One region of the Providencia stuartii genome, then DNA from elsewhere that is predicted to be linked to it. Evidence: predicted binding sites of a transcription regulator. Region 1 holds the regulator's gene; the other holds the start of a gene.
The links. Region 1 encodes LexA, which represses DNA repair genes until DNA is damaged. Its sites were predicted from a motif close to TNCTGTATGTACATACAGNA; they were not measured.

Region 1 (17,177 bases):
TGTTTCTGAACCATCACCGTTATTTAGGTCATAGCCATTACCAGTACCTGGGAATGGTTTACCGAATTCAACGATTTTGCTTCCACCATCAGTGATAACAATACCCGCGTTCTGTACTTTACCTAAACCAAGTAATTCACCGGTAAAGCCTGTGAAACCAGAAATTGTTCCACCCGTAAAGGTGATTTTTGCGTTTTTGTACGTTTCAGTTGAGCAATTTTTCAGCACGATATCAAATGGACGGCTATCTGAACGGAACTTACCAGATGTTAATTCGTGTAATGCGATTTCACCAAAACGAACAGTTTGATTCAGGTTATCATCATCAATTGAACAAGGTACATCATTGATGAAACCAGTGAATTGAATTTTACCTTGTGAGCTTTCAACTGGAGCAGGATCATCTGCCATCGCAGTCATAGAAACACCCATAGTTAAACCTAATGCCAAACTTACCGCTAATTTATTAAATTTCATAAAGATTTCCTTTAGATATGTAGGAAGTAGCACTCTCTATCCTAATTAATTCCAAAAAAATGAACCCATAAGCGCATTTTCGATTAGAATTAGCATTAGTCAGATTTTCCTTATTCCACTAGTACCTTTTAGGAAGAGATTTTTTTAAAATAAATAAATTAATCCATTTAATTTATTTTTATAAAAAGAAAAAAATTGAAATATTCAATTCATCACTTTAAATATGGAATATTTAATGAGGTAAAATCCTTTTTTCTCCAACCTTTTTCAACGTTGAAGTAAGTAATCAATATATATTCCACAAAACTCAAACAGAACAAAACAGAACTCAAAACTGGATTACTCGTATTTTGGTCACCCATATTTTCTATAGACAATCCTACACAAACGATATTTTTTGTCAAAACTAAACAAAATAAGATGAGCAACCAGTAAATTATGCTGTTATTTTCTTATTTTCAGTTCCAACCCCTTAAAAAAGGCAGCGCCAACTCCTAAAAGTAGTAATAATTAGAAAAATATATATAAAAATGTAAGTTTATATTTATAAAAATTTAATAATTTTTTCTAAAAAGAAAGCCGCCTTATTATAAAGAAATACGTATCACTAGAAAAAAACAACAAAAATCAGTATGAAAACCTAATAAATTAGAATTAAAAAATAAAAAACCAATGAAAATTAAAATAAAAACCTATATTAAATAATGCAGATAAGAAAACTCCCAATTGAAATGTGTTACTGAAGATTACTTTTTAAATTTAAAGTTACACTTCACTTGTTATTATTTTGTATTGGTTTTGTTTTTATCGTGATAATAAATTACTTATTGCACCAGAGTATAATGGTGCCATTTATAACCCTATTTCACTCACTTTTAGTAACATGCTTAAAATACAATATTAACGTATATTGTGAGATGTGATTTATTTATTTGAATATTAAATGGTTGTGATTTTTTCCTAATACGCTTTTTTCTAAGCCTCACTTTTTATTCATTCTCATTTCAGTCTCTATGTATCATAAAGTTATGGTAAACTTGTCTTCACTATCATTGGGATTTTTGCTGTGGGGTCAACGACCATGAAAATAATGAGTGAGGATAAGCTGCTAGTGATGGCCGAAAGAATTTGCCAATCAAGAGGTGTTAGGCTAACGCCTCAGCGGGAAACCGTTCTACGGCTAATAGCGCAACAACACGGTGCAATAAGTGCTTATGACCTGCTCGATTTGCTGCGTGAAGTCGAGCCTCAAGCCAAGCCACCAACAGTCTATCGTGCGCTTGAATTTTTAATGGAACAGAGCTTTATTCATAAAATCGAATCGACAAATAGCTATGTTATCTGCCATCACTTTGACAATCCTAGCCATATCTCAGTCATGTTGATTTGTGATCATTGCGGTGGCGTAGCAGAAAGTGATTGCGGAACCATAGAAGCTGCTATTTTAGATTTAGCTAATCAAAATCAATTTCAACTCCGTCATACCGTCGTTGAGAACCATGGTTTATGCCGAGTATGCAGTGAGTTAGCTAGCTGTAAAGACCATGAGCATTGTCATCATGACCATGAACAACCTATTAAGACAAAGAAAAAGTAATCACTAAGACAATAAAATAGACAAAACACACTATAGTAGAGCGTAATATTTTATTTTATGTCTCTTAATAAGTCGGGTGCACAGATAAACTCACTAATGAGTAAAAGAAAGGTATCGCAGGCAGACTCCTAAAATAGATACATAGTAAATCTGCCAGCAATATTTTTGAGGGTATTTTATGGCGCTAACATTAGCACCAGTCACCATTACGGATCACGCCAACCGCTAGCCCTTCAATTGTAAAATTCTGCTGACGCAGATCAACAATAATCGGAGCAAATTCTGCATTTTCAGCGATTAACTCAACACGGTTACCTTGCTGCTTAAAGCGTTTCACAGTCACTTCATCTTCAATACGTGCAACAACCACTTGCCCATTACGGACATCTTGTGTTTTATGCACAGCTAAAAGGTCGCCATCCATAATCCCAATGTCCTTCATTGACATACCATTAACACGTAATAAAAAATCAGCATGGGGCTTAAATAGAGCAGGATCCACTTGATAATGACTTTCAATGTGCTCTTGAGCCAATAGAGGTTCGCCAGCAGCAACACGTCCAATCAAAGGAAGCCCCTGAACTTCAGCATCATTTTCTTCTTCAAGTAGTAAACGGATACCACGAGAAGCCCCTGAAACAATCTCAATGACCCCTTTACGTGCCAAGGCTTTAAGGTGCTCTTCTGCCGCATTAGGCGAACGAAAACCAAGGCTTGCTGCTATTTCAGCGCGTGTAGGTGGCATACCCGTCTGAGAAATGTGATCGCGCACCAGATCATAAACCTGCTGTTGTCTAGCCGTCAGTGCTTTCATCTCGTTCCCCTGTTTGTTTATACAGTCAGACTGTGAGTATATACAGGTAAATGAAGTTTTGAAACACTTAAATCACTGAAGTGCCATATTTGTTGAAAGCTCATCAAGGATTTATCGATTTGCGACAATTTCTACATTAGCCAGCAAAATAGTGTTGCCATAAAACGGTTGCCCAAATAACCAACGCGAGTCCAATGGTCACAAACACCGCGGCAGAACCGATATCTTTAGCTCGACCAGACAATTCATGATATTCACTGCCCACGCGATCAACCACCGCTTCAATTGCACTATTCAGTAATTCAACAATCGCCACCAGCACAACAGAACTGATCAACAATAATCGATCGATATAACTCACATCCAACCACAGCGCGATAATGACGGCAATCAATGCCGCAACAGATTCCTGCCGAAAGGCCGCTTCATTAATCCAAGCCGCCTTTAATCCTTTAAGGGAATACCCCGCAGCCTTTATTACACGAGTCAATCCCTTAGTTTGGTTCGCCATATTTATTCCTCAAAATTACAAACAATAATCATTTTTTGCGGTCAAAGTTAATCATTTGCCAGTTGATTTCTGGTATGCTTGCGAAGCATTGTTAACAAGAGGCTATAATCATTTATGTCACTATGGCGTAAAATATATTACAACACGTTGAATTTACCACTTAAATTACTGGTAAAGAGTAAACTCGTTCCAACAGACCCGATATCAGAACTGGAATTGGACACCAGCCGGCCCACGTTATACGTGTTGCCTTATCATTCCAAGTCTGACCTTTTAACATTACGTCACCAATGCTTATCGATCGGTCTACCTGACCCGTTGGTCGATAATGACATTAATGGCACTAAATTACCGGCCTATGTCTTCATTGATGATGGTCCGAGAGTCTTTCGCTACTACTCACCAAACCCACGTAAAGAGTCAGTAAGAATATTCCATGCATACCTAGACTTGCATCGTAGTAATCCGAATCTCGATATTCAAATGCTACCTGCATCCGTGATGTTTGGTCGTGCACCTGGACGAGAAGGCCATACACCGGCTCCCCCCTTACGCTTACTCAACGGTATCCAAAAATTCTTTGCCGTGATTTGGCTTGGGCGAGATAGTTTTGTCCGTTTTTCGCCAACCGTATCCATGGGAGTGATGGCGCAAGAGCATGGTACCGATACGATTATTGCGAATAAACTAGCACGTGTTGCCCGTATCCATTATTCACGTCAACGCCTCGCGGCGGTTGGTCCGAAACTGCCTGCCCGCCAAGATCTTTTCAATAAGCTATTAACCTCAAAAGCGATTGAAAAAGCGGTTGAAGATGAAGCACGTAGTAAAAAAATTCCACTGAAGAAAGCACAGCAAAATGCCGTCAATATGATGGAAGAAATTGCGGCTAACTTCTCTTATGAAGCAATACGCTTGACGGATAGAGTATTAGGCTGGACTTGGAACCGTTTATATCAAGGGATCAATGTTCAGCATGCGGAACGCGTTCGTCAGTTAGCGCAAGATGGCCATGAAATTGTGTATGTGCCATCACATCGTAGTCATATGGATTACTTATTGCTTTCTTATGTTCTGTATCATCAAGGGTTGGTCCCCCCTCATATCGCGGCAGGTATCAACTTAAACTTTTGGCCAGCAGGTCCAATTTTCCGCCATTTAGGCGCTTTCTTTATACGCCGTACGTTTAAAGGAAACAAACTTTATTCGACCGTATTTCGTGAATATCTCAGTGAGCTGTTTGCACGGGGTTATTCCATTGAATACTTTGTTGAAGGTGGACGCTCTCGCACAGGTCGCTTGTTGCAACCCAAAACAGGCACACTGTCGATGACACTACAGGCCATGCTACGTGGTGACTCTCGCCCTATTACTATCGTACCGATTTATATTGGTTATGAACATGTCATGGAGGTGGGGACCTATGCAAAAGAGCTACGAGGTGCTGAAAAGGAGAAGGAAGGCTTCTTTTCGATGGTACGAGGCCTGCGTAAATTACGTAATTTAGGTCAAGGCTACGTTAATTTTGGCCAGCCGATTTCGTTAACACAGTATTTAACGAAACATGTGCCTCATTGGCGTGATTCTATCGATCCTATTGAGCCTCAAAGACCAAGTTGGTTAAACCCTGTTGTGAGTGGTTTGGCCGATAATATTATGGTGAATATCAATAACGCAGCGGCTGCCAATGCGATTAACCTTTGTTCAACGGCACTACTGGCTTCACGTCAACGCTCTCTAACGCGTGAACAACTGATTGAGCAAGTCGAATGTTACCTGCAATTATTACGTAATGTTCCTTATACTGCGGATACAACGACACCCAATAAAACCGCCGAGCAATTGTTAGAACATGCTTTGCAGATGGATAAATTTGAAGTCGAAAAAGATAGCATGGGGGATATTATTATTCTGCCTCGTGAAAATGCTGTTTTAATGACCTATTATCGCAATAATATCCATCACCTTTTGGTCTTACCATCACTGATATCAAGTATTGTGCTACACCATGAGCGCATCAGTCGCCAAGATATCCACTATCAGGTTGGGCAAATTTACCCGTTCCTCAAAGCGGAACTATTTATGCGCTTTGATAACGAATCTTTGATAGAGGTCGTTGATACTTTAATTGATGAACTCAACCATCAACAGTTGGTATGCGTGAAAGAAGACGGCGTCGTGGTACTCAATCCTCGTCGTATTCGACCGTTGCAGCTACTCGCCGCAGGTGTCCGTGAGACATTACAACGCTATGCGATTACGCTTTCTCTACTCAATGCGAGCCCTGAAATTAGCCGTAATACCTTAGAGAAAGAAAGCCGCATGCTTGCTCAGCGACTTTCTGTGCTGCATGGCATTAATGCACCGGAGTTCTTTGACAAAGCTGTCTTTTCAACTTTAGTGGAAACACTCCGAGAAGAAGGCTATATCGATAACGATGAAAACGACATTTTTACGGCCAACGCGAAAAAACTGTATTCTGTTATTTCACGTTTAATGTCGCCAGAAATACGTTTAACTATCGAAAGCGTCAGCCAGCCAGAAGAGCGTTCTGCTGAGAAAGAACCCGCAAAAGAAGATTAGTTAGTTTACTCTGCAACCCTAAAATAAGGGGGAATGTGTCTAACATTCCCCCTTATTTGTATCCATCCCGTCAGCTATACCGACTTAGCCCAAAATCACATACCGCTTCATCAAGACCCACTTAAATAGGAATATGTCACTTGTTGAAGGTGCTGACGATAAGCGTTCTTACCGTTTCTGAATGAAAACCTATTATTTTAAGGATCAATATTCCTGACAGAAAACGAATTCAACATATCGCGACGTGATTTTGAATTAATAGAAGAAAACGTCAATCACCTAAAGACACATTGGCTAAGAGGTTGTGAATTGATTAGTGCAAATGAACATAGCCAATAATACGCGGCTTGGAATATGACGAGTATAAAAAAGTGATCTTAATTGATAATACATTCCCCTTCCTTAATTCATCCCACCGTTTCTGACTTCCTATTTAATCCAAACAAGTACGTTCTCATTATTAGCCTGAATATATACATTACACGTCAAAACGAGACAGCAATATTGAGTCAGGTTTTAATATCCACAAACCAAATAAAGCACAGACTTATATAGCAATCAATTATAGATACACAACTCAATATCTGCCTATCGCACTTTATTATTGGTGTTTAGCACTCTGGAGCGTTCAGCTATCGTTATTGTTTAAATAACCTAATAACTGATCTCTCTAAGTAAGGTAATTAGCATTTATTACCCAGCTATCCGCAATGGAAATACCTTCCTAAAGGAAGGAATAAAAGGAATAGATCAATGATTTTTGGTATTAACCATCACAGTATCAAATCATCTCAGAGGCACTTATTACTTCCCGTTTTACTGTCCGTCTCCATCATGCCCGCAGCGACAGTATTTGCGACGGACTTTGTGGGTGAGGTGGAAGTGAAACCTTACTATTTGCGAGCAGGAGAGACCGTTTACAGCGTGGCTCATCAGTATGATCTGACCGTGGAGGAACTGAAAACCCTGAATCAAATGCGTCAGTTTCCCCGCGCTTTTGAACAGCTATCGGCAGGAGATGAAATTGATGTTCCAAGCACACACGCAATAAAGGCAGCTAACAAAAAAGCGACAACAAAAGAGCAGGCTGACCAACAAGATCATGAAATACAGAACTGGTTGTCTCGTACTGCTCCCGACTTTTTTGAGTCTATGAACACACAAAGTCCTAACGAGTATCTTTCCAGACAAGCCAAAAATATGGCCGTTACCAAAGCCTCATCAACCGTAGAAAACTGGCTGAATCAGTATGGCACTGCACAGATTGGTGTGCAGCCGGGAGACAAACTGTCACAGAGTACCCTATCTGCTGACATGCTGCTCCCCCTGTATCAAAACCCGGATTGGCTCGTCTTCACCCAGTTCGGTGGGCGAAACCTTGATGAGCGCACCACGCTAAACTTAGGGGGTGGAGTTCGTCGATTCAATGACCAATGGATGTATGGTGTAAACACCTTTTATGACATCGATATTACTGGTAATAACCGTCGAGCCGGTATCGGGGGAGAGTTGTCGTCCGATTACCTACGTTTCTCTGCTAATGGTTATCTACGACTCAGCAACTGGCATCAGTCACGGGATTTTGACGACTATGATGAACGACCAGCCAATGGGTTTGATATGACCGCCAGTGGCTGGTTACCGTCTTATCCACAGCTTGGCGGCAAACTGAAATATGAACAATATTTCGGGGATGAAGTGGCGCTAAAAGATAAGGATACGCGTAGTCAGGCTCCAAAAGCGATCACGGTGGGAGTGAACTATACCCCTTTCCCATTGGTCACCCTCGGCGCTGACTGGCGTAAAGGAAACGGAAGCGATGAACTTCAGCTGCAAGCAAAACTGACCTATTCATTAGGCGTGCCTTGGAAAGATCAAGTGTCATCTGCCGCAGTAGCGAATCTACGCACGCTCTCAGGCAACCGTATGGCACTGGTAGAGCGTAATAACAACATCGTGCTCGAATACCGTAAACAGGAACTTATCAGTCTGATACTGCCACAGGTCATCCGCGGCCGTGGCGCTAGCCAGCAGTTAGTCAACGCCATTCTGAACGCAAAATACGGCGCTGAACGCGTGGAATGGGGAATGCTTAGCGCATTCTCATCCAAAGGCGGGAAAGTGCAGTCTGCTGGCAAAAGTCTGACTGCTTGGCAGATACGCCTACCAGCTTGGCAAGCGGGGTCAACGAATACCTATACCCTGAGTGCCAGCGCATGGGATGGAAAGGGAAATGCGTCAAAACCGGTCTATGTCACGATCATCGTGGACGCTGGGCTTTCTAACCGCTACTCACGTCTAACAGTGGGGTCAGATTCACTGAATATCGCTCAATCCGAAATATTGACTCTGACGATGCGAGATGAACAAAACGCACCGGTAACGGGGCTGGCTTCCTCTATTCAGTTGCCATTTACCTTCAAAACAAAGAAAGATGGGCCATCCCTGTCGCCTTCGCAAAGTGGCATTAAGTTGGCGGCATTGAAAGAAACGGCTCCCGGTGTTTACACCACCACCATAACAGCTGGAAAGCTTCCCGGTACTCTTACCCTGACCCCACAGGTAGATGGTATCAGTATCGCGTCGACGACAGTAGAAGTGATGGCAGCCCCCGTGGGGATACAGATATTTCGAAACGGTACCGCCATGACAGGGCATCCTGTGGTTGGTGATGTCCTGACTGCCACCCCAGACTGCCAAGATAACTGTATTTTGCCAACCGCGTGGCAGTGGGAAGTAGAGACAACTCAAGGGTCAGGACAGTATCAGCCTATAAGTGGCGCGACAGCCATTACGTATACCGTTACGACAGAGATGCAAAAGCGCAGACTGCGAGTAACGGCACAATAAATACGCCCATCGGGCATTTAAAAATATGAGGTAACAATCAGATGAACAAAAATCAGCAACCAAACCTAATAGCAGGCAAAGGCAAACTCGCTCTCCTGATAACGGGTGCAGTTCTGAGCATGGCTGTCAGTACGCCTGTACTCGCAGCCTCCACGACTACTCCTGTCTCGGTGACCTCCCCCGCGACAAAATCGGTTATCGGTCATGCGCCAGTTCTGAAAACAGATGGGCAAATCAAAGCCAATGACAAAAACGGTGACAATGTTTTAGGAGAAAATGACACTTTGGAGGCTTCAGGCTTTGCGTTCGACGATGCAGATGGCGATAAAGTCACCATTAGCTATGAGTGGCTTGCAGACGGAACAACGATTCCAAGCGAGACCAGTGACAAGCTAATACTGACAAATAAGTTGCTGGGGAAAACTATCACAGTCAAAGCAATTGCGCACACTGATCCAAATGCTACCGATCCCGCAGAGAGCAAACCCGTGGGAGCGAAAACCTACCTAGATATTAAAGGAACCAAGCTACCGGACGGTAGCGGAATTACAACAGTGAATGGTAGTGTCGTGAAAGCCGTGACCATCTCCGGTCTCACTTCAGGAAAACCAGAGGTTGGTAAAAAGCTGACAGCAGATGTTACCTGTCATGGCACTTGTGACAGTAGCAAATTGACTTACCAGTGGCAGATTGAGAATGCGGCGGGTTCAGGCTTATACAGTAATATTCCGAGCGCAACCACGAAAGAGTACACCGTTAAGGGTACTGACCAGAAACGAAAAATTCAAGTTATCGTCTCTAACAAATAATCAGTATGAGCCGCGGCGGGTTGCTCCCGTTGCGGTCATTTTTATCACAAACGACGACACTAGAAGAGGATATTCATGAAATGGCTAAGAGGACAAAAATCAACCATCTTATTTGTCTGGTAACACTAGCAATAGGACTGATCATCGGAGGAAGTGTGTCCGCTTCTGTGAGCGAGGTTAATACAAGAACAGCTCCCGTTATAGGGCACGCACCCGTCGTGAGTGATGTGACATTTGATCAGATGACACCAGCCGTCCATGATACCGTCACGGCCACTCCAACGATAACAGATGAGGATCATGACACGCCAGTGACATCACTTTATCAGTGGCAACTGGATGGTAAAGATATTCCAAAGGCCACAGAAAATAGCTATCGACTGGTGCCCGGAGATGGCAACGGGAAAAAACTGACCATCATGGTCACACCGCAAACCGATCCTGCAATCACGGAACCAGCAACTGGCATAGCATTCACTTCATCCCCTATCATCACCCAAGGGCTGGCACCTGAGGCCGTCGCAGTGAAAATTTATGGCAAACCAGAAGTAGGACAATTGCTGACTGGATCTTATCTCTACCATGATAGTGATACCCCAAAAGACCTTGAAGATACCTCAAGCAGCGGTACCCAATTCGAGTGGATTTGTTCCCGTAGCAGTAGTAAAAAAACACTAGCAACAGCTAAGACTTATACCCTACAAGATGCAGATGTCGGGTGTGAAATTTCTTTTAACGTCACCCCTCGTTCAATCAGTGGGATACCGAATACCGGTGCGCAAGCTCAGTCAAAGGCGCTCAATGTGATTAAAGCAGTACCACCACCGGAAATTCGGCTATTTAACGGCAACCAGATAGGGGATCGTTCCGGCCCTGGATACAATATAGAAATAAATTATGTGAACCCTGGTTATGGGGCTCTTAAATCAATAGTATTTCAAGAGCATAAAGGAGGTCCAGAGAAAAATTATCCTTTAGATGAGGTTAAAGTTGGCGAACTCACTAACAGTCATTCACTTGTTACTGATTCTGGAAGCGCTATAAAGTTTGGAAAAAATGCACGAAGTAGTACAGGGGCTATAATTTCTGTTTATGCCACCCTTCATTTTCAAAATGGAAAAAGATTACAAGGCAGTTCGGGTTATATAACACTGGAGTAGCCAAGCAGCATCGTTAATTTAATTAGCAATCTGAGGGGTAATGTAAGTCGCATTACCCCTTTGACTAATCAAAAACTGGTTTACCAGTAACTGACTAAAATCCCGACAAATAAGATAAAACCCACATAATTATTATTCATAAAGGCTTTAAAACAGGGAGCGCGCTCTCTATTGACCATCAGTTTTTGCTGATAAACAAACAATAACGCAGCCAGTAATAACGAAATATAATAAGTGACGCCTAAATTGGCGAGTAGCCCAATCGCCACCAGCAAGCCAATCATAACCACTTGTAAGATACCGATGATCAATTTGTCATACTGACCAAATAAAATAGCCGTCGATTTCACACCAATTTTTAAGTCGTCATTGCGATCCACCATCGCATACTGGGTGTCATAAATCACCGACCATAAAATATTGACAAGAAACAGCAGCCAGCAAACCAGTGGTAATGATTCACTCACCGCAGAGAATCCCATCGGAATAGACCAACCAAATGCGGCCCCTAAAACGACTTGAGGTAAATGGCTAACACGTTTTACAAAAGGGTAAACCCATGCCAACGCTAATCCAGCAATAGAAAGCCAAATAGTCATAGCATTCAATGTCAGAACGAGCAAGAACGATAACCCGACAAGGCCAGCAAACAACATTTTGGCTTCTTTTTCGGTCACATCACCACTAGGTAATGGGCGATGTTTCGTGCGTTCAACATGTCCGTCAAAATGGCGATCAGCAAAGTCATTAATCACACACCCTGCTGCCCGCATCAAAAACACGCCAGCGGTGAACACAATTAGAATATGTAAACTGGGTATACTTTGAGCTGCAATCCATAGTGCCCAATAGGTTGGCCATAACAACAGTAATGAACCAATGGGCCTATCAATACGCATCAAACGGCTGTAGGCATGCCATTTACTTAGCGCCATACTTCCCTCCATTTGTCGTGCTCCTTTATTTTTTATCTTTTATATGCAGGTGATTCAGGTAAAAATAGTTCGGTTAATAATAACGGTTTTTCTGATAATCTTAATAGGGAGCGCCGGATCCATCGTAAATTTTGCTGCCCTATATGGATATAATCACGAGTAAGATTATCATGACTGAAAAGATAACGCCCTAATGGAACGGCACCAATGTCAATCAATTGACGATCTTCTCCGGTCAATGTTTCTTGAGGAATCAGGGTTCGCCCAAGCAACCACGGGATATTATCCCCATACATAATGACCTCTCGTAACCAATAATATTCACTGGGAGGCAAACACTGGACTTCTTCTTCACTTAAAGCTTCTTTGGTCACATAACGTTGTGTATAAGGCACGACGGTGACACGTTGGCAGTGCTGCTCTAAGCGCTTTGTCATTGACCCGAGTTCATATAACCAGTCTAAAATATTTTCAGGAACAAGGTTATCCGTTTCTGACAGCCAAGTTATCGGGTGAGAGGTAAAAAGCGTTTCATCCATTACTCATAATTCCACCACTAAAATATGTGGTTGTGCATCATATTGGTTCATACTATGAAGGATATCACGTTGTTTTGCTGTAAGGTTAAAGTTAGCTAACAAATTAGTTAAAAACTCACAAATTAAACATGAATTGTGAAAATTTTTTGAAATAATTTTTAATAACTAATGAGTTATCAACAATAAAAGAATTATTAATATTGAAATGACTAAACCGCAATAGCCTGCTAACTTAGCAGGCTATCACTGATAGGTTAATTAACGCCATGCTTTATAACGATTAATTAATCCATTTGTTGAACTATCGTGGCTACTGACATCATCGGTACTTTCTAGCTCTGGCAAAATACGGCTTGCCAGTTGTTTACCCAGCTCGACACCCCATTGGTCGAACGTGAAGATATTGAGGATCGCCCCTTGAGTAAAGATCTTATGTTCATACATTGCAATTAATGCACCCAATGAATAAGGCGTTATCTCTTTGAGTAAAATCGAGTTAGTTGGACGGTTGCCTTCAAACACTTTATAAGGCGCAACATATTCCATATCTGCTGGGTTTTTACCTTGTGCTGCGAATTCCGCATCAACCACTTCACGAGTCTTACCAAATGCTAGGGCCTCGGTTTGAGCGAAGAAGTTAGACAGCAGTTTATCGTGATGATCACCTAATGGATTGTGCGTTACCGCCGGGGCGATAAAGTCACAAGGGATCATTTTCGTTCCTTGGTGAATTAATTGATAAAATGCATGTTGCCCATTAGTCCCCGGTTCACCCCAAATAATCGGGCCAGTCTGATAAGAGACTTTATTGCCATTGCGGTCAATATACTTACCATTCGATTCCATATTGCCTTGCTGGAAGTAAGCGGCAAAACGATGCATATATTGATCATATGGCAGAATCGCTTCAGTTTCCGACTCAAAAAAGTTGTTATACCAAATGCCAATAAGCCCAAGTAGCACAGGAATGTTATTTTCAAAGGCGGTTTGAGTGAAATGTTTATCCATCGCATGCGCACCTTCAAGGAGTTGCACAAAATTGTCATAACCTACGGATAAAATGATGGATAACCCAATTGCAGACCATAGAGAATAACGACCACCAACCCAATCCCAGAACTCAAACATATTGGCTGTATCAATACCAAACTTAGCAACTTGTTCACCATTCGTTGATAGAGCAACAAAGTGCTTAGCCACATGCTGTTCATCTTTTGCTTGTGCAAGTAGCCAGTCACGCGCGGAATGCGCATTGGTCATGGTTTCTTGAGTCGTAAATGTTTTCGACGCGATAAGAAAGAGTGTTGTCTCTGGATTCAATGTTTTCAACGTTTCAGCTATCTGAGTCCCATCAACATTGGAAACGAAGTGCATATTGAGATGGTTTTTATAAGGTCGTAGTGCCTCTGTCACCATAAATGGGCCAAGATCAGAACCACCAATACCAATATTCACGACATCCGTAATTGCTTTCCCTGTATACCCTTTCCAGTCACCCTTAATGATACGCTCACTGAATTGATGCATCTTTTCTAATACTGCATTGACATCCGGCATCACATCTTTGCCATCAACATAGATAGGCGTGTTGTCGCGGTTGCGTAACGCAATATGTAAAACGGCACGGTCTTCCGTACGGTTAATTTTTTCGCCGCTGAACATACTTTCAATCGCACTTTTCAGCGCTGTCTCTTCCGCCAGCGCTAATAATTTGTCCAGGGTCTCTTCAGTAATTCGGTTTTTGGAGTAGTCCACCAAAATTTGGTCGCCGAATGTCGCGGAAAATTTATGAAAGCGATCATTATCTTGTTTGAACAGGTCACGCATATGAGTCTCTTTCATTTGCGAAAAATGTTGCTCTAGCGCCCGCCATGCTGCCGTCTGGCTTGGATTAATACTCTTCATGGATAACACTCTCCAAAAGATTTGAAATAAAAGTCAATTGTAACTCGCCGAGACATCTCGACCTATCAGTTTCCTGTGATCTAATCATCCTAATGATATTGGTCAATTTTTTACAATTTTTCCAGAGCTTATTACAGCCATCGAGAAAAGCGATAATCAATTAGCCATCATTAGAATTACTGATTTGTATCGATTCTTCATTGACGCCATCGAGCTAACCCGATATTTCTATATAAAAAATAGATTGCCAAAAGGGATTGATACCATGAATGCAGTAGCGTCTTTATCAGAAAGTACCCCGTTCGTTATCGCTAAATTTGGTGGAACGAGTGTCGCCAATTTTGAAGCGATGAACAAAAGTGCTGATATTGTTCTTTCAAATAATCATGTCCGTGTTGTGGTTCTTTCTGCCTCAGCAGGGATCACGAATTTATTGATTGAACTTGCCGAAGGTTGCGACACTGATAAACGTAATGAGCTACTGCAAAAGGTCAAAGACATTCAATACGCAATTATTGATAAGTTACAGCATGCTGACGTTATTCGCGAAGAAATTAATCGTTTACTGGATAATATCGCCCATTTAGCGGATTCCGCTTCACTTGCAACATCAGACGCCTTAACGGATGAAATGGTCAGTCATGGTGAATTAATGTCAACACTACTGTTTGTTGAAGTGATCCGTCAGCGTGGTACCGATTCACAATGGTTCGATGTCCGCAAAGTCATGAAAACCAATGCAAACTTTGGCCGTGCAGAACCTGATTTACAGCAGTTAAAAGAGGCTGCGCGTCAACAATTGCTGCCGCGTTTACAAAATACAGTATTCATCACCCAAGGTTTTATTGGTCAAGACAGCAAAGGCCGTACCACTACCCTTGGCCGTGGTGGAAGTGATTATACTGCGGCTTTACTCGCTGAGGTTCTCGACCTATCTCGCGTTGATATTTGGACCGATGTACCGGGTATCTACACGACCGATCCCCGTGTCGTACCGGCTGCTCAACGTATTGATGAAATCGCTTTTGATGAAGCGGCTGAAATGGCCACTTTTGGTGCAAAAATTCTACACCCCGCGACCTTATTGCCAGCAGTACGTGCAGGCATCCCTGTGTTCGTTGGCTCGAGCAAAGACCCGGATGCAGGGGGGACATTAGTCTGCGATAAAACAGCGAATGCTCCACAATTTAGAGCATTAGCTTTACGCCGCAAACAAACATTACTGACATTGCATAGTTTGAAAATGCTCCACGCACGCGGCTTCTTAGCTGAGATATTCACGATTTTATTGCGTCACAATATTTCTGTTGATTTGATCACCACGTCAGAAGTGAGCGTCGCGTTAACACTCGATACGACAGGCTCAACAGGCACTAATGGGAGCTTACTCACGAACGCACTGATGACCGAACTTTCGACCTTGTGTCGCGTTGAAGTGGAAGAAAATCTCGCATTAGTTGCGATTATTGGTAATGAGTTATCTCAAGTGAATGGACTGGGTAAACAAATTTTTGGGGCTTTAGAATCATTTAATATTCGCATGATCAGCTACGGGGCTAGCAGCCACAATATTTGCTTACTTGTACCGGGTAACGATGCGGAAGAAATCGTGCGGACTTTACACTCAAATCTGTTCGAATAAGCCATTATTTTATTTTTAACAAGAGGGCCATCACCCAATGACCCTTTTGTTATATCCATCACCGCTTATTCATTATTAATTGAACGTTATCACTGTATTTTAGCATTGATGCTTTCGCTTCTTTATTTTCCTGTAATAGCTGTAAGTTTTTGATCGCAACGGCATTACCTGATTGTGCCGCGCGTTCAAACCACCTCATCGCACGGAAAATATTTTTCTCGCCGCCTAGCCCTCGCGCATACATTACTGCAAGGTTATTTTGAGCCTCACTGATATCTTTAAATGCGGATTGCTGCAAAAGCTCTCGTGCCTTTTGGACGTTTTGTTGTACGCCTGTGCCCGTTAAATAAAAAAGCGCTAACTGGTTTTTTGATTGAATATTATTCTGTTCGGAGGCCAATAACCAACTCACGATCTTTTGACTGTCAACTTTAGGTAACTGTCCTTCCAGATACCATTCCGCTAATTTAACTTGAGCCTCGGGAATATCATCATCGGCCATACTCATATACCATTCAATGGCCTTTCCATGATCGGCTGTTACACCACCTAAGCCTTGCTCATAAAATTCAGCCACTTTCATTGCAGCCGCAACAGAACCATTTTCAGCACCTTGCTGATACCAATCGAACGCACTCGGCAGATCTTTACCTATTCCATCCCCTGATTCATAACCTCGCCCCATGGCAAATTGTGCGTCAGCATTTCCCTGTAATGCGGCACGTTTGTACCAATAGATAGCTTGATAATGGTTTTTCTCAATTAAGCGATGACCTTCGTAGTAAAAGTCGCCCATATTGGTTTGTGCTGTTGCTGAGCCCATATTTGCCGCTTGGCGATACAAGTTGATGGCCCGTTCTTCATCCTTTTCAACGCCTTCACCGTTTTCATATAACACAGCCAGATTATTCACTGCGGAAGCTACGCCTTGCTGCGCACTCTCCTCATACCATTCTCGGGCTTTTTGATAATCAACATCTCCGCCTAATCCATCATGGTAGAACATGCCTAGCGCAAATTGCCCATAGGCTTGCCCCTGCTCCGCGGCTTCTGAATACCATGCTTTCGCTTGCTGGTAATCTTGTTTTACGCCATAGCCACGCTCATATAAAAATCCTAGGCCATACTGGCAATAGGCATCGCCTTTTTCAGCCCCTTTACGATACCAACGAGCAGCCTCTGCATATTTTTCCTGATTTTGTGCTAATAGCCCCAAATAATAATCGCCATCGGTATTACCCAGTTTGGCGGCTTTTTTAAACCAAATAGCCGCCTGCTGACTGTCCGCAGGTAAATAGTCCGTACCGTCCATATAAACGAGGCCAATATCCAAAATAGCGTCAATATCGCCGGAC
Region 2 (17,177 bases), 120 kb from region 1:
GGTACGTGCTATGCCTTGTGCAATAAAGCCAGCGCCTTGCTCATGGCGCGCCAAAATATGGCGAATCTGCTTACTTTTGCCTAAAGCATCATAAAAAGGGAGTGCCGCGCCACCTGGGATCCCTGAAACAATGGTAATCCCATGTTTTTCTAACAGGTGGACGATTAATTCTGCACCTGTAAAACAGGTTTTATCTGGTGATGTTGTGCCCAACTCGCTCATAATTTTATCCTTCACACTAGCCGGCGGATTCGGGCGGAGCGTCATAAAAAAACCCCGTCCGGTTTGCGCCGGCGGGGTTCTAAATCTGCGTTGATTTGTACCCGTTACGGCGCTAAGCCCACGACCACCACCACACGCACGACCACCGCGGCTGATGGCGCGGTAAGTAGTAGGTTTGAATGATGAAGAGTCATGTTCACGGGTTAATCCTGTCTGTCGATTTTAATTGGTTAGATTATTAATCATTATTTTGTGTAAGTGCATTTAAGAAAACACATATTGTTCATAATAACAATCATTTTTTCGATTTTTATTCACAGCAAACTTAAAATGAGATCAATATCACAACACACAGCAACAGGATAATTATCTAGTAAAATAGGATAATAAAGTCATTATCACTAGCTAGACAGATTGAAAAAAAGTCTCATTTTCTTATCAATTTTCTCTTGACTTAAAGTTGACTTTAAGTCGTAAAATCCCCTCCTTACAAGATAGCAATAACCATAAAAATTAAATATATCTCTTTATTTTTATTGAGGTTTATAACTTTCGGCATCGAGGGGGAATTATGCCAAAAAATGTCTGGTGGCTAACTATTGCGTTAGCATTGTTTACGACAGGTAATGCTATTGTTCTGTCGGTCGCGGTAGTGATTGGTGAAAGTCTTTCCCAAGATCCCACCTATTCCACATTGCCATTACTCAGTCAATATATTGGTCTGATTATCGCAACCATTCCCATTGCATATTTAATGCAGAAACACTCCAGAAAATTAGGTTTTATCTTGGGCAATATCGCGGGCATCATCGGCGCAACCTTGTCTATTATTGGCATTATTTATCATCACTTAGCCTACTTTTCGCTTGGCTTATTTTTTACAGGCATTGCAATTGGTACGGCTCAACAATTTCGTTTCGCTGCATTAGAAGAGGCACCTAAGTTCTTGCATGCTAAAGCGATTGGATTAGTCATGAGTGGAGGAATCGCTGCCGCCTTAATCGGCCCTACACTCGCGGTAGTCACACAACGATTTTTTACTGAATACCCATTTGCAGGCCCTTTTAGTACCTTAGTGGGCATTTATGTGCTCGCCTTTATCTTACTATTAAACATCCCATTAAAGAAAATTCCCCCAGAAAAACAAAATCATATGGAGGTGAAGCGTAGTTACAAGCAGTTATATTCACAACCCATATTAAAATTAATTGCGATAGTGAGCGCCGTTGGCTATGCATTGGTTGTTTTTACTTTTGCGTCTATTCCACTCTCTATGAAACAAAATCATTTCCCGTTTCCTTTGATCGCTATCGTCTTTCAATGTCATGTACTTGGCATGTTTGCCCCTTCATTTTTCACTGGGCATTTGATTCAGCGCTTAGGAGCTAAAAAAATTATTTTTGTCGGTATTCTATTACTCATACTCTCTCCAACTATTAACCTTTTAGGTACTGAGTTTTACCACTACTTATTATCTGGGATTTCCGTTGGAGTGGCATGGAATTTACTTTTAATCAGTACAACCCAATTATTACCGTACGGTTATCAATCTCATGAGAGAGCGAAAGTACAAGGTATGACTGATTTCCTGATTTATTCCTTTGGTGCATTAGGTAGCCTTGGCGCAGGGGTGCTGTTCTTTTCATTAGGCTGGCAGTTAATGAATACAGTCTCAATAATTTTTGCACTTTTCATTTTGAGCAGCTATGTCGTATTAAAAAAACATATTCCACAATGAACTAAACCATAACAACAGTATTTAATTTTACCTTTAGTAACCCAATGACTATTAATCATTATGAAACTCTCTGTCTTATTAGTTTGTTTAGGCTTTATTTATTTTAAATTCATAAGATGAATACTATGCTTAATACCTAATAACTAGGAAGTGTATTATGTACAATAAATTAACTATTTCATACAGTAAAAAATATACTGAATTCCAATCTGCTGTCGTCAATGAAATTCTTGTTTGGATAGAAGAAAACCTAACCAGAAGATTATTACTCGATGATATTGCTCAACGTTCTGGATATACCAAATGGCACTTACAGCGAGTATTTCGTAAAATAGTCGGTATGCCTCTTGGTGAATATATCCGCCGCAGAAGGATCAGTGAAGCAGCAAAAGACTTACAAACAACAAAACTTCAAGTTATTGATATTGCGCTTAAATATCAATTTGACTCGCAACAATCATTCGCAAAAAGATTTAAAGCGTATTTAGGTACATCACCTTCTTTATATCGACTTGCAAATAATTATGATAATGATCCGCTACTACTGGAACCAAAGGTAGCTTAATTATTTCATATGAAAAAACATCAATATTTAAAACTTTCTGATATCACTATCTAAAAAGCCCCTTGTAATCACTCTCAGGGGCTTTTTTATCAATGAAGTCATTAATAATTCATTAAAACAATACTTAAAGAAACCTTAATAAAATTTTAATAAACCCTTAAGGTTTAACTTTATAAAAAAACTATAATTGAATGATAATAAGGTTATTGCATCCCCAAAACACACATCAATAATAAACAAAAGCCGCCTTCGTGGAATATCTATCGATACCTTTCTGTTATGTTTAAAAATGATGCTCAATCAAACTCACCATTTCATTCACATCATTAAAATCAATGTTCAATAACTCAATTTAAATAATAAAATAAGTAACAGGGGGTGATTCACTTCTTTTCTATCATCGTTTTTCTTTTTAAAGAACGATTTGATATTAATTTTTATACTCATAACGATAAAACAATAGGCTTATCAAGCGAACAGAAAGTTAGCCATCCTAGTTAACTATATGAATAATAAGTATTGTATCAAAGACTCTCCTGAACAAATAAAAATACCCTTAAAATAAGGGTATTTTATCATTCTTCAACATTCTATTTTTAGGCGAGCCTTAGAACGGAATATCGTCATCAAAATCAATTGGTGGCTCACTGCTTTGTGGAGCTGGCGATGACGGTGCACGCGCTGGTGCGCCACCACCACTAAATTGTTGCGCTGCTGGTTGCTGTGGTTGCCCCCAACCACCTTGGCCACCTTGGCTTTGGCCTGAAGATTCACCGCCGCGTCCGCCTAGCATTTGCATTGACCCGCCAATGTTAACCACGACTTCTGTGGTATAACGATCTTGACCACTTTGGTCTTGCCATTTACGCGTTTGCAAAGAACCTTCGATGTATACCTGAGAACCTTTTTTCAGATATTCACCCGCAACTTCAGCTAATTTGCCGAAAATAACCACGCGGTGCCATTCTGTTTTCTCACGCATTTCGCCGGTTTGCTTATCACGCCAGCTTTCAGAAGTTGCCAGAGTCAGGTTTGCCACGGCACCGCCATTAGGCATGTAACGGATTTCAGGATCTTGCCCTAAGTTACCGATAAGAATTACTTTATTTACGCCTCTGCTGGCCATTTAAACACTCCTGATGCATTAGATTTAATCTCTGTATTGGTCATGAAGTTTAACACGACCAATCAAGTATTGCATACGCATTCCCGATGAAAATCCCCGCTGTTCAATCAAAATGCGAACCGCTTTGAAAATTTAAGCCCTATCATTATTATCAGTGTTGATAGACAAAAAATATAGGCTTCAATGAATTCAACTGATAAACAAACAGACGACCAGTCAGCCGCATCATTATCGATATAATGATGTGTTCGAATCAGTATCGTCAGCAATGCGAGAGCTTGAAGTATAACATGTATAATCTTTTTTTTAATAGAATACTGTATATTCATTCAGTCTAAATTGTGCGATAATGATCCACTTATGATTGTTCACTATCAAATCATCCGGGAAGTGGTAAATGGATAATATCGAAGTACGCGGTGCCCGCACTCATAATCTTAAGAACATCAATCTCATCATCCCCCGAGACAAACTGATAGTTATTACAGGATTGTCCGGTTCAGGGAAATCATCATTAGCCTTTGATACGCTCTATGCGGAAGGTCAAAGACGCTATGTTGAATCATTATCAGCTTATGCAAGGCAATTTCTCTCGCTGATGGAAAAACCTGATGTTGACCACATCGAAGGGCTATCACCCGCTATTTCGATTGAACAGAAATCCACCTCTCATAACCCGAGGTCTACAGTCGGTACCATCACTGAGATCCATGATTACTTGCGTTTGCTGTTTGCTCGTGTTGGGGAACCTCGTTGCCCTGACCATAACATTCCACTCGCAGCGCAAACAGTAAGCCAAATGGTTGATAATGTTTTGGCTCAGCCCTCTGAACGCCGCATGATGTTGTTAGCCCCCGTCGTGAAAGATCGTAAAGGTGAGCATGTCAAATTATTAGATAATTTAGCCTCTCAAGGTTACATCCGCGCGCGTATTGATGGTGAGGTTTGTGATCTCTCCGATCCACCGCCCCTTGAATTACAAAAGAAACACACCATCGAGGTGGTCGTTGATCGTTTTAAGATCCGTGATGATATTGCACAACGTTTAGCTGAATCATTTGAAACTGCACTGGAATTGTCGGGTGGCACAGCCATTGTGGCCGACATGGATGACCCGCAAGCTGAAGAGCTCGTTTTCTCCGCTAATTTTGCCTGCTCGGTATGCGGTTACAGCATGATGGAATTAGAGCCACGTCTCTTTTCCTTTAACAATCCGGCTGGTGCTTGCCCAAGTTGTGATGGCCTTGGCGTTCAACAATTCTTTGATCCGGAAAGAGTCATTCAAAGTACGGAGATTTCCTTAGCCGGAGGAGCTATCCGCGGTTGGGATCGCCGTAACTTCTACTATTTTCAAATGCTACAATCCCTAGCGGAACATTATAAATTTGATGTTGAAGCTCCTTATGAATCCCTAAGCCCATCGATTCAAAAAATTATTTTATATGGCTCAGGGAAAGAGACCATTGAGTTCAAATACCGTAATGATCGAGGTGATATCACTGTTCGCCGCCATCCATTCGAAGGGGTGCTCAATAATATGGAGCGCCGCTATAAAGAAACGGAATCTACTGCGGTACGTGAAGAACTGGCGAAATATATCAGCAACCGGCCTTGTGTGACATGTCACGGAACTCGCTTGCGTAAAGAAGCACGCTTTGTTTTCGTCGAAAACACCACGTTACCTGAAATTGCCGATTACAGCATTGGCCATGCTATGGCATTTTTCCAAAATCTAAAACTCAGCGGACAAAGGGCGAAAATTGCCGAAAAAGTCCTAAAAGAAATCAGTGATCGATTAAAATTCTTAGTTAACGTAGGCCTTAATTACCTAACCCTTTCTCGCTCCGCGGATACCTTATCCGGCGGTGAGGCACAGCGTATTCGTCTTGCCAGCCAAATCGGTGCAGGGCTTGTTGGAGTTATGTATGTCCTTGATGAGCCTTCAATCGGACTCCATCAACGCGATAATGACCGCCTGTTAGAAACGCTAATCCATCTACGTAACTTAGGTAACACCGTGATTGTGGTTGAGCACGATGAAGATGCAATCCGTGCGGCAGACCACGTTATTGATATTGGCCCTGGAGCCGGTGTGCACGGCGGCCAAATTGTTGCCCAAGGCACATTAGAAGATATCATTGCCAACCCAGAGTCATTAACGGGTAAGTTCTTAAGCGGTGAACGACGAATCGAAATTCCCGAGAAACGAGTTCCCGTGAATAAAGACAAGATGCTCCAATTACATGGTGCTAAAGGGAACAACCTAAAAAATGTCACCCTTAAACTCCCTGTTGGCTTATTTACTTGTATTACAGGCGTTTCTGGTTCAGGGAAGTCCACGCTGATCAACGATACTTTATTCCCTATCGCACAGCGCCAATTAAATGGTGCAACGACCATCACACCTGCCCCTTATTTAGATGTTGAGGGTCTTGAGCATTTCGATAAAGTCATTGATATCGACCAGAGCCCTATCGGCCGTACACCTCGTTCAAACCCAGCCACCTATACGGGGGTCTTTACACCTATTCGTGAACTATTTGCAGGTGTACCTGAATCACGAACTCGTGGCTATAATCCAGGTCGCTTTAGTTTCAACGTCAAAGGTGGTCGCTGCGAGGCCTGCCAAGGCGACGGTGTGATCAAGGTTGAAATGCACTTCTTACCTGATGTTTATGTACCCTGTGACCAGTGTAAAGGTAAGCGTTATAACCGTGAGACATTAGAGATTAAATACAAAGGAAAAAGCATTCACGAAGTACTTGATATGACTATCGAGGAGGCTCGTGATTTCTTTGATGCCGTCCCTGCACTTGCGCGTAAACTGCAAACATTGATGGATGTTGGTCTTTCCTACATTCGTTTAGGCCAGTCAGCCACCACTTTGTCTGGTGGTGAAGCGCAACGCGTGAAGCTTGCACGTGAATTATCGAAACGTGGTACTGGGCAAACCATTTATATCCTTGATGAACCAACGACTGGCTTACATTTTGCAGATATCCAACAGCTGCTGACGGTATTGCATCAATTACGCGATCAAGGTAACACCATTGTGGTCATTGAGCATAACTTAGATGTTATCAAAACGGCTGACTGGATTGTCGATTTAGGCCCTGAAGGGGGCAGCGGTGGTGGTGAAATATTAATTTCAGGTACCCCAGAAGAGGTGGCGGAATGTGAAAAATCGCATACTGCTCGTTTCTTAAAACCAATCTTGGCACGTGGCTACTAAATATCACGGTGACCCAAACAATGGCGGTTTTTGATCGCCGCGTTGTGTCACTGCCTCTGTAATAAAAAACGCAGGATTTACCTGCGTTTTTTTACGATATCACTCGACGGTTACTGACTAACCGCAGCAAAAGCTTCAACGATACGATGCACGTTATGGCGGTTAACTCCAGCCATACAAACTCGCCCAGTTCCGACTAAATAGACCGCAAACTCATCTTTCAAACGAGCAACCTGTTCTTTTGTAAATCCTGTATAGCTGAACATACCGCGTTGTTTTAACAGATGGTCAAAGTTCTTTTCAGGTAAAGCTTTTTTCAGTTCGTCCACGAGGACTGTACGCATTTCGACAATACGCACTCGCATCTCTTCAACTTCTTTCAACCATTGTGCTTTTTGTTCGCTATCAGTCAGCACTTGCGCCACAATCTTAGCTCCGTTTGATGGAGGGCTAGAATAAAGGCGACGAACCCCTGCTTTTAGCTGACCAAGAACACGGTCGCGTTCTTCTTGGTTTTCACAAATAACAGATAGGCCACCAGCACGTTCACCATAGATACCAAAGATTTTGGAGAATGAATTACTGACGAATACCGGTAAACCTGCTTTGACCATCGCTCTGATAGCATAAGCATCTTCATCAATACCTTCAGCGAAACCTTGGTAAGCAATATCTAAGAATGGGATCAGTTTTTGTGCTTTTGCGACTTTAGTCACTTCATCCCACTGCTCAGGTGTCAAATCAGACCCCGTTGGGTTATGGCAACACGGATGCATTAAAATGATGCTATTTGCTGGCAACGTCTTAAATGTTGCGAGCATTTCAGCAAATTTAACCCCTTTAGTTTTTTCATCAAAATAAGGGTAGTAGTGAACTTTGGTACCGGCACCAGAAAAAATAGAGGCATGGTTTTCCCATGTTGGATCACTACACCAAACCTCAGATTGAGGGAAATAATGGTGAAGGAAATCAGCCCCCAGTTTTAGCGCACCAGACCCCCCTATCGTTTGTACTGTTGCAATACGCTCTTGAGCGATCAGTGGGCAATCAGCACCAAATAGCAGGTGTTGGATCTCCAATCGATAATCTTTTAAACCTTCCATCGGCAAATACAGTGATGCACTTGGTGGCAGCTTATTTAAAGCCGCTTTTGCATGGCCCACTGTTTTTAGCTCTGGTGTTTTGCCTTCGCCATCATAATACAGGCCAATACTCAAATTGATTTTGTTTTCACGAGTATCTTTATTAAATTCATCCATTAACGAAAGGATGGGATCGCCAGGATAGGAATCAACGTGTTGGTACACAGGACATCTCCATAATCAGATAATATTCTATTTTTCGTCTCGTCTTTTGAAAATAACCCTTTGTCAGTTATTCGTCTACATATTCCATGACAACTCTTGAGGTTAATTTTGTCAGTAGTTCATAGTTGATAATTCCTGTTTGTTTGGCAATTTCCTCAACAGGCAGAGCTTTTCCCCATAAAACCACCTCATCACCTACTTTATCATTGGCATTTGGGCCTAAATCGACGGTGATCATATCCATAGAAACGCGCCCTACAATTGGCACTTTTCGCCCATTAACCAAAACGGGTGTGCCCGATGGCGCACTTCGAGGATAGCCGTCACCATAACCAATTGCCACGACGCCAAGTCGAGTATCACGGTCACTACACCATGTTGCACCATATCCGACACATTGCCCAGCAGCATGCTCTCTGACGGCAATTAATGTTGATTTAAGTGTCATCACACTTTCTAAACCAAAGGATTTAGCGGGGACTCCTTCTTGCGGAGACGCGCCATACATTATAATGCCCGGTCTTACCCAATCATAGTGAGCTTCTGGCCATAATAGAATGCCTGCCGATGCCGCAATCGATTTTTCCCCGACCTTATTCTCAATAAATTGTTTGAAGCAATGGATTTGTTTAGCGGTTGTAGGTAATTCAGGTTCATCAGCCTGACAAAAATGGCTAACAATATTGATAGGCAATTCGACATTTTTACAAGCTTGTAAACGCTGATAAAACGCCTCCGCATCTTGAGGAAGTACACCTAAGCGATGCATACCCGTATCAAGTTTCATCCAAACTTTGATAGGCATCGCTAACTGAACGTTTTCCAACATTTCAAGTTGTTCAATACAATGGATAACCGTATCGATACGGTGTGTGACTAACAATGGCAGATCAGAATGTTCAAAGAAACCTTCAAGTAACACGATGGGAGCTGTTATTCCCTTTTCTCTTAATGCCAGAGCTTCCTTAAGACGGGCAACCCCAAACCCATCAACGAGATCTTCAATACCGGTACTGACTTCAGTTAATCCATGGCCATAAGCGTTTGCTTTAACAATTGCAATGAGACGACTGTGTGGTGCTAATTCTCTGACGCGTTGCAGATTGTGTCGCAGAGCGCGGCGGTTAATTAATGCGGTTGCCGCTTTCATTATTTCCTCTTTTATTTTTATGCTCTCATCACTAAAACTATCGTTAGTGAATACACGAAATCATTCCAGTTGTCATAACACGACACAAAAAAACGCCTTAGGGGCATACCAAAGTATGCGGCTAAGACGAGTGAACTGAGTCAACGCAATGACATCTCGAAATCGGGTGAGTGTTTATTCATCATCGTAAGCCGGTCCCGCATAGTTATCGAAGCGAGACCATTGGCCATTGAACGTCAATCTAACCGTACCAATTGGCCCATTACGCTGTTTACCTATAATAATTTCCGCAACACCTTTCAAGTCGCTGTTGTCGTGATAAACTTCATCACGATAAATAAACATGATCAAGTCAGCATCCTGCTCGATAGAGCCTGATTCACGTAAGTCGGAGTTGACTGGGCGTTTATCTGCACGTTGCTCAAGGCTTCGGTTTAGCTGTGAAAGCGCCACAACGGGTACATTAAGCTCTTTCGCTAACGCTTTAAGTGAGCGAGAGATCTCCGCGATCTCTAACGTTCGGTTGTCTGATAACGCAGGAACTCGCATCAACTGTAGGTAGTCGATCATGATTAGGCTCAAGCCGCCATGTTCACGATAAATACGGCGAGCGCGTGAGCGAACCTCTGTCGGCGTTAACCCCGAGGAGTCATCGATATACATATTACGCTTTTCAGACAAGATCCCCATCGTGCTCGAAATTCGTGCCCAATCCTCATCATCAAGCTGCCCAGTACGAATACGCGTTTGGTCAACACGGGATAATGAGGCCAACATACGCATCATGATCTGGTTGCCGGGCATCTCCAAGCTGAAAATCAAAACCGGTTTTTCTTCCGTCATTGCCGCATTTTCACACAAGTTCATCGCAAAGGTCGTTTTCCCCATTGATGGACGGGCAGCGACGATAATTAAATCGGAGCCCTGTAGGCCGGCTGTCTTTTTATCGAGATCTTGGTAGCCTGTTGACACCCCAGTCACACCGTCATGCGGCTGCTGGTATAGTTTTTCAATTTTTTCGATGGTTTCCGCTAAAATCGCTTCAATATCCTTTGGGCCTTCATCTTTATTGGCCCGCGATTCAGCAATTTGGAAGACTTTCGTTTCTGCAAAGTCCAATAAATCTTCACTACTACGCCCTTGTGGGTCATAACCTGCATCGGCGATTTCATTCGCTACCGAGATCATATCTCGCACAACAGCACGTTCACGAACAATGTCCGCATAAGCATTAATGTTCGCCGCACTTGGTGTGTTTTTTGACAATTCGGCAAGGTAAGCAAATCCCCCAACAACATCCAGCTCACCTTGTTGCTCTAGGGACTCTGATAGCGTGATCAGATCAATCGGTTTGCCTTGTTCTAGCAAGGTTTGCATTTGAGCAAAAATAGTACGGTGTGGACGACTATAAAAGTCTGCATGGGTAACGCGCTCAGAAACAGTATCCCAACGTTCGTTATCTAGCATTAACCCTCCCAATACAGATTGCTCCGCTTCGATAGAATGCGGTGGAAGTTTTAAGCCTTCCATCTGCTGGTCGCGCGGCGCACTGTTTTTGTTTTCTGAAGGGTATTTCTTAGCCATACTTTCTTATCCACATCCATTATTTACTAACATATTAGTATACGCCAAACTTGTTATTGAAGGGCGCTTTCTTTACTTCCTGAACAGAATTTTTATCGTTGTCCGATGAGTGATAAACCTATAATTCATACCACGAAACCATAGCGTTATTATTGAGTGATTGATATGGTAGACAAATCAGCTTCTAAATAATTCGAATATTTGTAGCCAACAAATCCAATGATTCCCGTGAAACTAGCTCACGATGGGATTAAGGAACAAAATTTGTCCGCTACACACCTCAACCAACAGATAACTTGCAAGACGACGAGTCCAATACTGTTACTATCGGAGATGATCATGGTAAAACGCATTGAATTTGTACAAAATGGTGGCCCCGAAGTTCTGAATTATACCGATTTTGAGCTAAAAGACCCTGCCGATAACGAAATTCAGATAGAAAACCATGCCATAGGTATCAACTATATTGATACCTATGTACGTAGCGGTTTATACCCTGTCGCCAATTTACCCTCAGGCCTGGGTACAGAAGCTGCGGGTATTGTGGTGAAAACCGGTTCCCAAGTAACAGGTTTTCGCCCTGGTGACCGAGTCATGTATGCTCAAGGCCCTCTCGGCGCATACAGTGAAGTTCACAATGTACCAGAACAGGCTGTTGCCCATCTACCCGATGATATTTCCTTTAATCAAGCCGCGGCATGTGGCCTAAAAGGTATGACAGTCTATTACCTACTGAACCAAACTTATCAAATCAAACGCGACGAAATCTTTTTATTCCATGCAGCAGCAGGCGGCGTTGGACTCATTGCTTGCCAATGGGCAAAAGCGCTGGGTGCCAAAATGATTGGTACGGTTGGTAGTGCGGAAAAAGCAGAACGCGCCAAAGCAGCTGGTGCGTGGGAAGTGATTAATTACCAAACTGAAGATATTGCTGCACGCGTTAAAGAAATCACCAACGGTGAAAAAGTGAATGTCGTTTATGACTCTGTCGGCCAGTCAACTTGGATTGCCTCACTCGATTCACTGAAACGCCGTGGTTTAATGGTGAGTTTTGGTAATGCATCTGGTCCAGTGACAGGTGTCAACCTAGGAATATTAAATCAAAAAGGCGGTTTGTATGTCACTCGCCCATCATTAGGGGTCTACGTCACTAATAGAGCCGAGCTAGATCAAGCCAGCCGTGCGCTGTTTGATATGATATTGAGTGGCAAACTGAACGTGGATGTACCAGAGCAACAGATTTTTGCCTTAAAAGATGTGCAAACGGCACACCGCACATTAGAGTCGAGAAAAACGCAAGGTTCTAGCCTATTGATCCCTTAATTCGCTTGATTGGGATGCCAACTGCGGTTGCCATCCCAACGCTAATTATTGATCTCGAGTAACTAATGCCAAGGCTTGTTCGACGACAGCAAGATCTGCACCTTTCTTATGTGCATTCTCACTCAAATAACGTCGCCATTGGCGAGCGCCTGGAATACCTTGGAATATCCCTAGCATATGGCGGGTAATATGTCCCAAGTAAGTGCCTCGCGATAACTCTTTTTCGATATAAGGAAACATTTGCTGAACAGCATCCACAGCATTCACCACCGGCAATTGACTATCGAATAATTGGTTATCTACCGCAGTCAAAATAGCGGGATTTTGATAGGCTTCACGTCCTACCATCACACCATCAAGGTGGCGTAAATGCTCTTTCGCTTCTTCTAGGGTTTTTATTCCACCATTAATTGCTATCGTTAACTGAGGAAAATCACGTTTTAGCTGATAAACACGCGGGTAATCCAAGGGGGGGATTTCACGATTTTCTTTTGGACTAAGGCCAGATAACCATGCTTTACGAGCGTGGATGATAAACATTTCACAGCCGCCTTTGGCTGAAACGGTCTCAATAAAGTCACACAAAAATTGGTAACTGTCCTGCTCATCGATACCAATTCGCGTTTTCACCGTCACTGGGATCGACACCACGTCCTGCATCGCTTTGACACAATCAGCCACAAGCTGAGCATCTGCCATTAAACAAGCGCCAAAACGGCCATTCTGTACACGATCAGATGGACAACCGACATTAAGATTAATTTCATCGTAACCACGCGCTTGTGCTAACTTTGCACATTGTGCTAATGCCGCTGGGTCACTGCCGCCGAGCTGTAGTGCTACAGGTTGCTCTTCTTCACTAAATGCTAAATAATCACCTTTACCGTGAATAATAGCGCCTGTGGTGACCATTTCAGTATAGAGCAACGTATTTTTGCTCAACAAACGGTGGAAGTATCGGCAATGGCGGTCAGTCCAATCCAACATCGGCGCAACGGAAAATCTATTTATGTTCTTGTAACCTGTCATACCTTGAAAAACCTTATTTTCGGTCATTGTTGTATCTGTCTTGTATCCATGTCTTTTGTGACCTATTTAATGTGTTTTTGCTTTACCAGAACACCCGTTGAAGCCCCCTGTTTGGGAAACTCCACACCTAAATCTGCCATGGAAAATACTATAAGATAGACGATTATAACATAGACCTCAGAATGAGAGCAGATGGTACTGTGCGATATCGCTGTTCGGTTGCTATCAAGAAGACGGCAAAAGTATTTAAACACAAGGTAGCCCTGCTACATGCATCGATACTCAATATGCCATGAGGTATAAACACACTATTTGCTATTAAAAATCTGTGCGCATATTAAATTCAACCGGTTTAATACTCTTCTATCGATGGCAGCCATAGGCCCGATAAAACATATTTTTAATATTCTAATTCATCAATAGGCCATAGACAGAGTGAAATAAATTATCACAATGCAATATAAAAAATCCCACCAATAAAAACCCAGTGAGATTTTAGATTCACACACCCTTTTTATATTAGTCGATTATTTTTTCATTTAGACTTTATTAACCTCCATAACATGTGGTATCGAATAATGCAGTTCGCTGTTGTTATTCGCAACATAAAACTCAACATACATGATATACTCTAACTTAATCGTATTTCTAGGTAAGAGATTATATCGAGTGATCATCCCAGCATAGTTAATGAAAAATGACTTCATATTTTCAGAGTATAATACGATTTTATAGTTTCCTCGTTCTACTCTTGTAATCACTTCATAGTACACGGAATCTAATTCTTTACTAATTTCGTTTACTCCATATATCTCGCCTTTCATAATGTTATCGTCTTCTGAGTCCTGATTATTATTTAAAACAGACTCACTGTCTGACAACGCCATGTGTTCTAGGAAGGCTGGCAGCTCTAGTTTAAACCCCTTAACAAGATGGTTTTGTTCTATCCGATTTGGGGAACTAAAAAACTCAACATATAGGCTAAAGAAACTATCTGGCGAAACATATTCTAATAATGACACATACAATTCGGCTATATATTTATCATCATTACTAAAAACAAGGTCAATAATTTCATCACTCTCTTCCAAAGTACATTTAACAATCACGCTTGAGTTATCTGAATTTGAATTAGTGGATTCAGTAACTTTTAAAACTTCATCAATATACCCAGACTTAATCATAATAGCCTCATTTATTTATATAACACCGATGAAAAAACACAAATTAATTATAGTAGTAATTTATTTGTCGGATAGATTATAAAATAAAAAAGATAAAAACCTGTTATTATTAAAACCTAAGCATATAAAAGCAAAAAAGAGACGATTATGATGTATGATTTTTAAAATAAACTTCCTTTATCATTGATTTTCAGCCAATTAAAACTGAAGATTACATTTAGATTAAACTCATTATAATGAATTTTCGATTATTTAGTGTAGAAGAGAATAGAGTAGACGTTCATATTACAACATGTCACTTTATTAGTGACATGTTGTAAACTCATATAAATAAATTTTTATCTCTCTTATTAATTGCCAAATACGCGAATACGAGGGAATTGTTCAATATGATATTCCGCAATATAGGCTATAAACATTTATCACCATCTGCATTCACTTAAGAAACCGGTGTATTCATCAAATTCACAATGTGCTCCGCAAGCTCCGGCGTTGAAGCACTGAGTAAGCTGCCGCCAAACAACACTTTTTCACGTTCACCACTTAAGGTACAGACTTCTCCGCCAGCTTCGCGAATACAGGGGATCAGCGCCGCACTATCCCAAGGCTTCATGATCGAATCAATAGCGGCATGTATACGGCCTGATGCAACCATTGCATGTTGATAAGCATCATTAGCAAAAATAAAATCACGCGCCGCTCCGACAACACGATCGAGATGATAAAGCGTTGTTCCATCTCGTGGATCGTAAGTGCTACTATGAATACCTGATGCTGAAACCACCGCATTCGCCAGCTCTTTTGGTGCGTCTTTTGCTAAGACTAGCCGTCTAGAGCTGTTACCTGTGTCTAAATAGCAGCCATCCCCTTTTGCAGCGTACATAATTGTAGAAATAGCGGGAAAGCTAATGACACCGACAATAGGCTCACCATGCTCAACATAAGCAATCAAGGTGCTAAATAACGGAACACCATAAATAAAAGCACGAGTACCATCGATAGGGTCAATAACCCAGCCCGAATCGAATGATTTACTGCCTTCAAGGCCAAATTCTTCGCCAAGAATGGGGATATTAGGGGTGCGTCGAGCGAATAATTCACGCAATTTAGATTCAACTCGCAAATCCGTTTGGGTGACAACTGAACGATCCGGCTTGTAATCAAATCGTCCAGCGCCTTGAAATGCTTCCACAGTCATCGCTGTGACCGATTTCGCCGCTTCAAGTGCTATTGCTAACATCGTGTTTATCCTCCCAAAGCATAAGACAGATCGTCATTATAACTTCTAAGAATAATTAGGGAGAGATAATCATGCTTTTTGTTACTCAATGATTATGCATTATTTTTATGGAGCTTAACTTCACCAAACGACATAAAAATTAACGTATTCCCTGCGGCACCGCGGTATACTCCTTGGCGTTCATTTAACTCACAAGCTAGTGCGGCAAATTCCCAAGCTTCGCTTTCATCGATCTGACACATGGCTTCGGTTAATTGATCATAGCCTTTGCGTTCAGCAAATTCTTGTACGGCTAAAGCATCTTGTAATAATGGTTCTTCGATCGAGCTATTCGCCCATCCCCACAGCCAATTTCCTTGGTTTTGATCATAAGTGCCGATAATTTGCACGGGGGCAACTGCCACAATATCGTCTGGCGCCTGAAAAACGATAGTGCCTTCTTCTTGATCAACAGACCAACTCGCTTGATCAAGTTTCCAAGTATCACAATGAAATTGACTCTTATGTTGCAAGGCGTTCATGCTACGGGCTAGCAATATGTCATAAGGTAAGTTTTCAGCATCTTGATTCATATAAGCATTCCTAAATTACAACTTAATAACAGAAAGAAAATCATTACATAGTGATAGATTAGGCCAGCTAAACTATGGGGATTCAACATGACCTAATAGCTATTTATCACCCAATATGTTTTAAGGCATCCACCACCAGTTGCCAGAATTTAGCATGATCTAATTTTACCGCGACTTGAGTATGACAATCAGCAGGGGCAGGATGGCGGAAATCAGCAACGGTCATCCCTAAAGTTAACGTTCCTGTTAGCTCAATATCCACGGGAACACGTTGTGTCGTCATTACGGAAGGGTCGATAACATAGGCAACAGCACAAGGGTCATGCACTGGTGGGGCATCAAAACCTTGCGCCTGTTTATACATTTTGCCAAAGAAATCGAGTAATTCGACAACAAATTGCGAACAAGGTGTGCCAACTTTAGCGATGTTTTCGATAACATCCGGCGTTGCAAGTGCTTGGTGAGTGAGGTCTAAGCCAACCATGGTGAGTGGCCATTTTTCATTAAAAACAATATGTGCGGCTTCCGGATCAATTTTAATATTAAATTCAGCCACAGGGCTCCAGTTTCCAACATGGTAACCGCCGCCCATTAAGACAACTTCCTTTACCCGCTCCACAATACGCGGCTCAAGCCTTGCTGCTAATGCAATATTGGTCAGTGCCCCTGTAGGCACTAAAGTGATGGTTTTAGGAGGATGCGACATGATCAATTTTATGATCAATTCTACTGCATGACTATTTTCTAATGTTAGCGATGGTTCTGGTAATTGAGGACCATCAAGCCCTGAATCTCCATGAATATCAGGAGCAATTTCCACTTCACGTACTAATGGCCGAGGTGAACCTGCCGCAAACGGAATTCCCCGAATTTTTGCCATTTCCGCAACAGCAAGCGCATTATGA

Region 2: a site for LexA is predicted at 3,967-3,986, ahead of uvrA (excinuclease ABC subunit UvrA). Genes of this name have one in related genera too.

The regions. Positions count from the first base shown of each region.
Region 1 covers NZ_CP119546.1:436,074-453,250, reverse strand. The annotation lists gene P2E05_RS01935 (fimbrial protein) at 1-477, opposite strand, end outside; gene zur (zinc uptake transcriptional repressor Zur) at 1,559-2,074, shown strand; gene lexA (transcriptional repressor LexA) at 2,265-2,888, opposite strand; gene P2E05_RS01920 (diacylglycerol kinase) at 3,025-3,399, opposite strand; gene plsB (glycerol-3-phosphate 1-O-acyltransferase PlsB) at 3,514-5,982, shown strand; gene P2E05_RS01910 (inverse autotransporter beta domain-containing protein) at 6,736-8,832, shown strand; gene P2E05_RS01905 (ZirU family protein) at 8,874-9,641, shown strand; gene P2E05_RS01900 (hypothetical protein) at 9,722-10,801, shown strand; gene ubiA (4-hydroxybenzoate octaprenyltransferase) at 10,882-11,736, opposite strand; gene ubiC (chorismate lyase) at 11,769-12,275, opposite strand; gene pgi (glucose-6-phosphate isomerase) at 12,534-14,180, opposite strand; gene lysC (lysine-sensitive aspartokinase 3) at 14,446-15,822, shown strand; gene P2E05_RS01875 (SEL1-like repeat protein) at 15,881-17,177, opposite strand, start outside.
Region 2 covers NZ_CP119546.1:553,513-570,689, reverse strand. The annotation lists gene ilvB (acetolactate synthase large subunit) at 1-222, opposite strand, end outside; gene ivbL (ilvB operon leader peptide IvbL) at 327-416, opposite strand; gene P2E05_RS02420 (MFS transporter) at 794-1,960, shown strand; gene aarP (HTH-type transcriptional activator AarP) at 2,118-2,525, shown strand; gene P2E05_RS02410 (single-stranded DNA-binding protein) at 3,133-3,651, opposite strand; gene uvrA (excinuclease ABC subunit UvrA) at 4,049-6,883, shown strand; gene P2E05_RS02400 (aromatic amino acid transaminase) at 6,994-8,190, opposite strand; gene alr (alanine racemase) at 8,258-9,340, opposite strand; gene dnaB (replicative DNA helicase) at 9,515-10,924, opposite strand; gene P2E05_RS02385 (NADPH:quinone reductase) at 11,264-12,247, shown strand; gene dusA (tRNA dihydrouridine(20/20a) synthase DusA) at 12,293-13,303, opposite strand; gene P2E05_RS02375 (hypothetical protein) at 13,816-14,460, opposite strand; gene P2E05_RS02370 (inositol monophosphatase family protein) at 14,900-15,700, opposite strand; gene P2E05_RS02365 (DUF6882 domain-containing protein) at 15,793-16,272, opposite strand; gene P2E05_RS02360 (nucleoside hydrolase) at 16,379-17,177, opposite strand, start outside.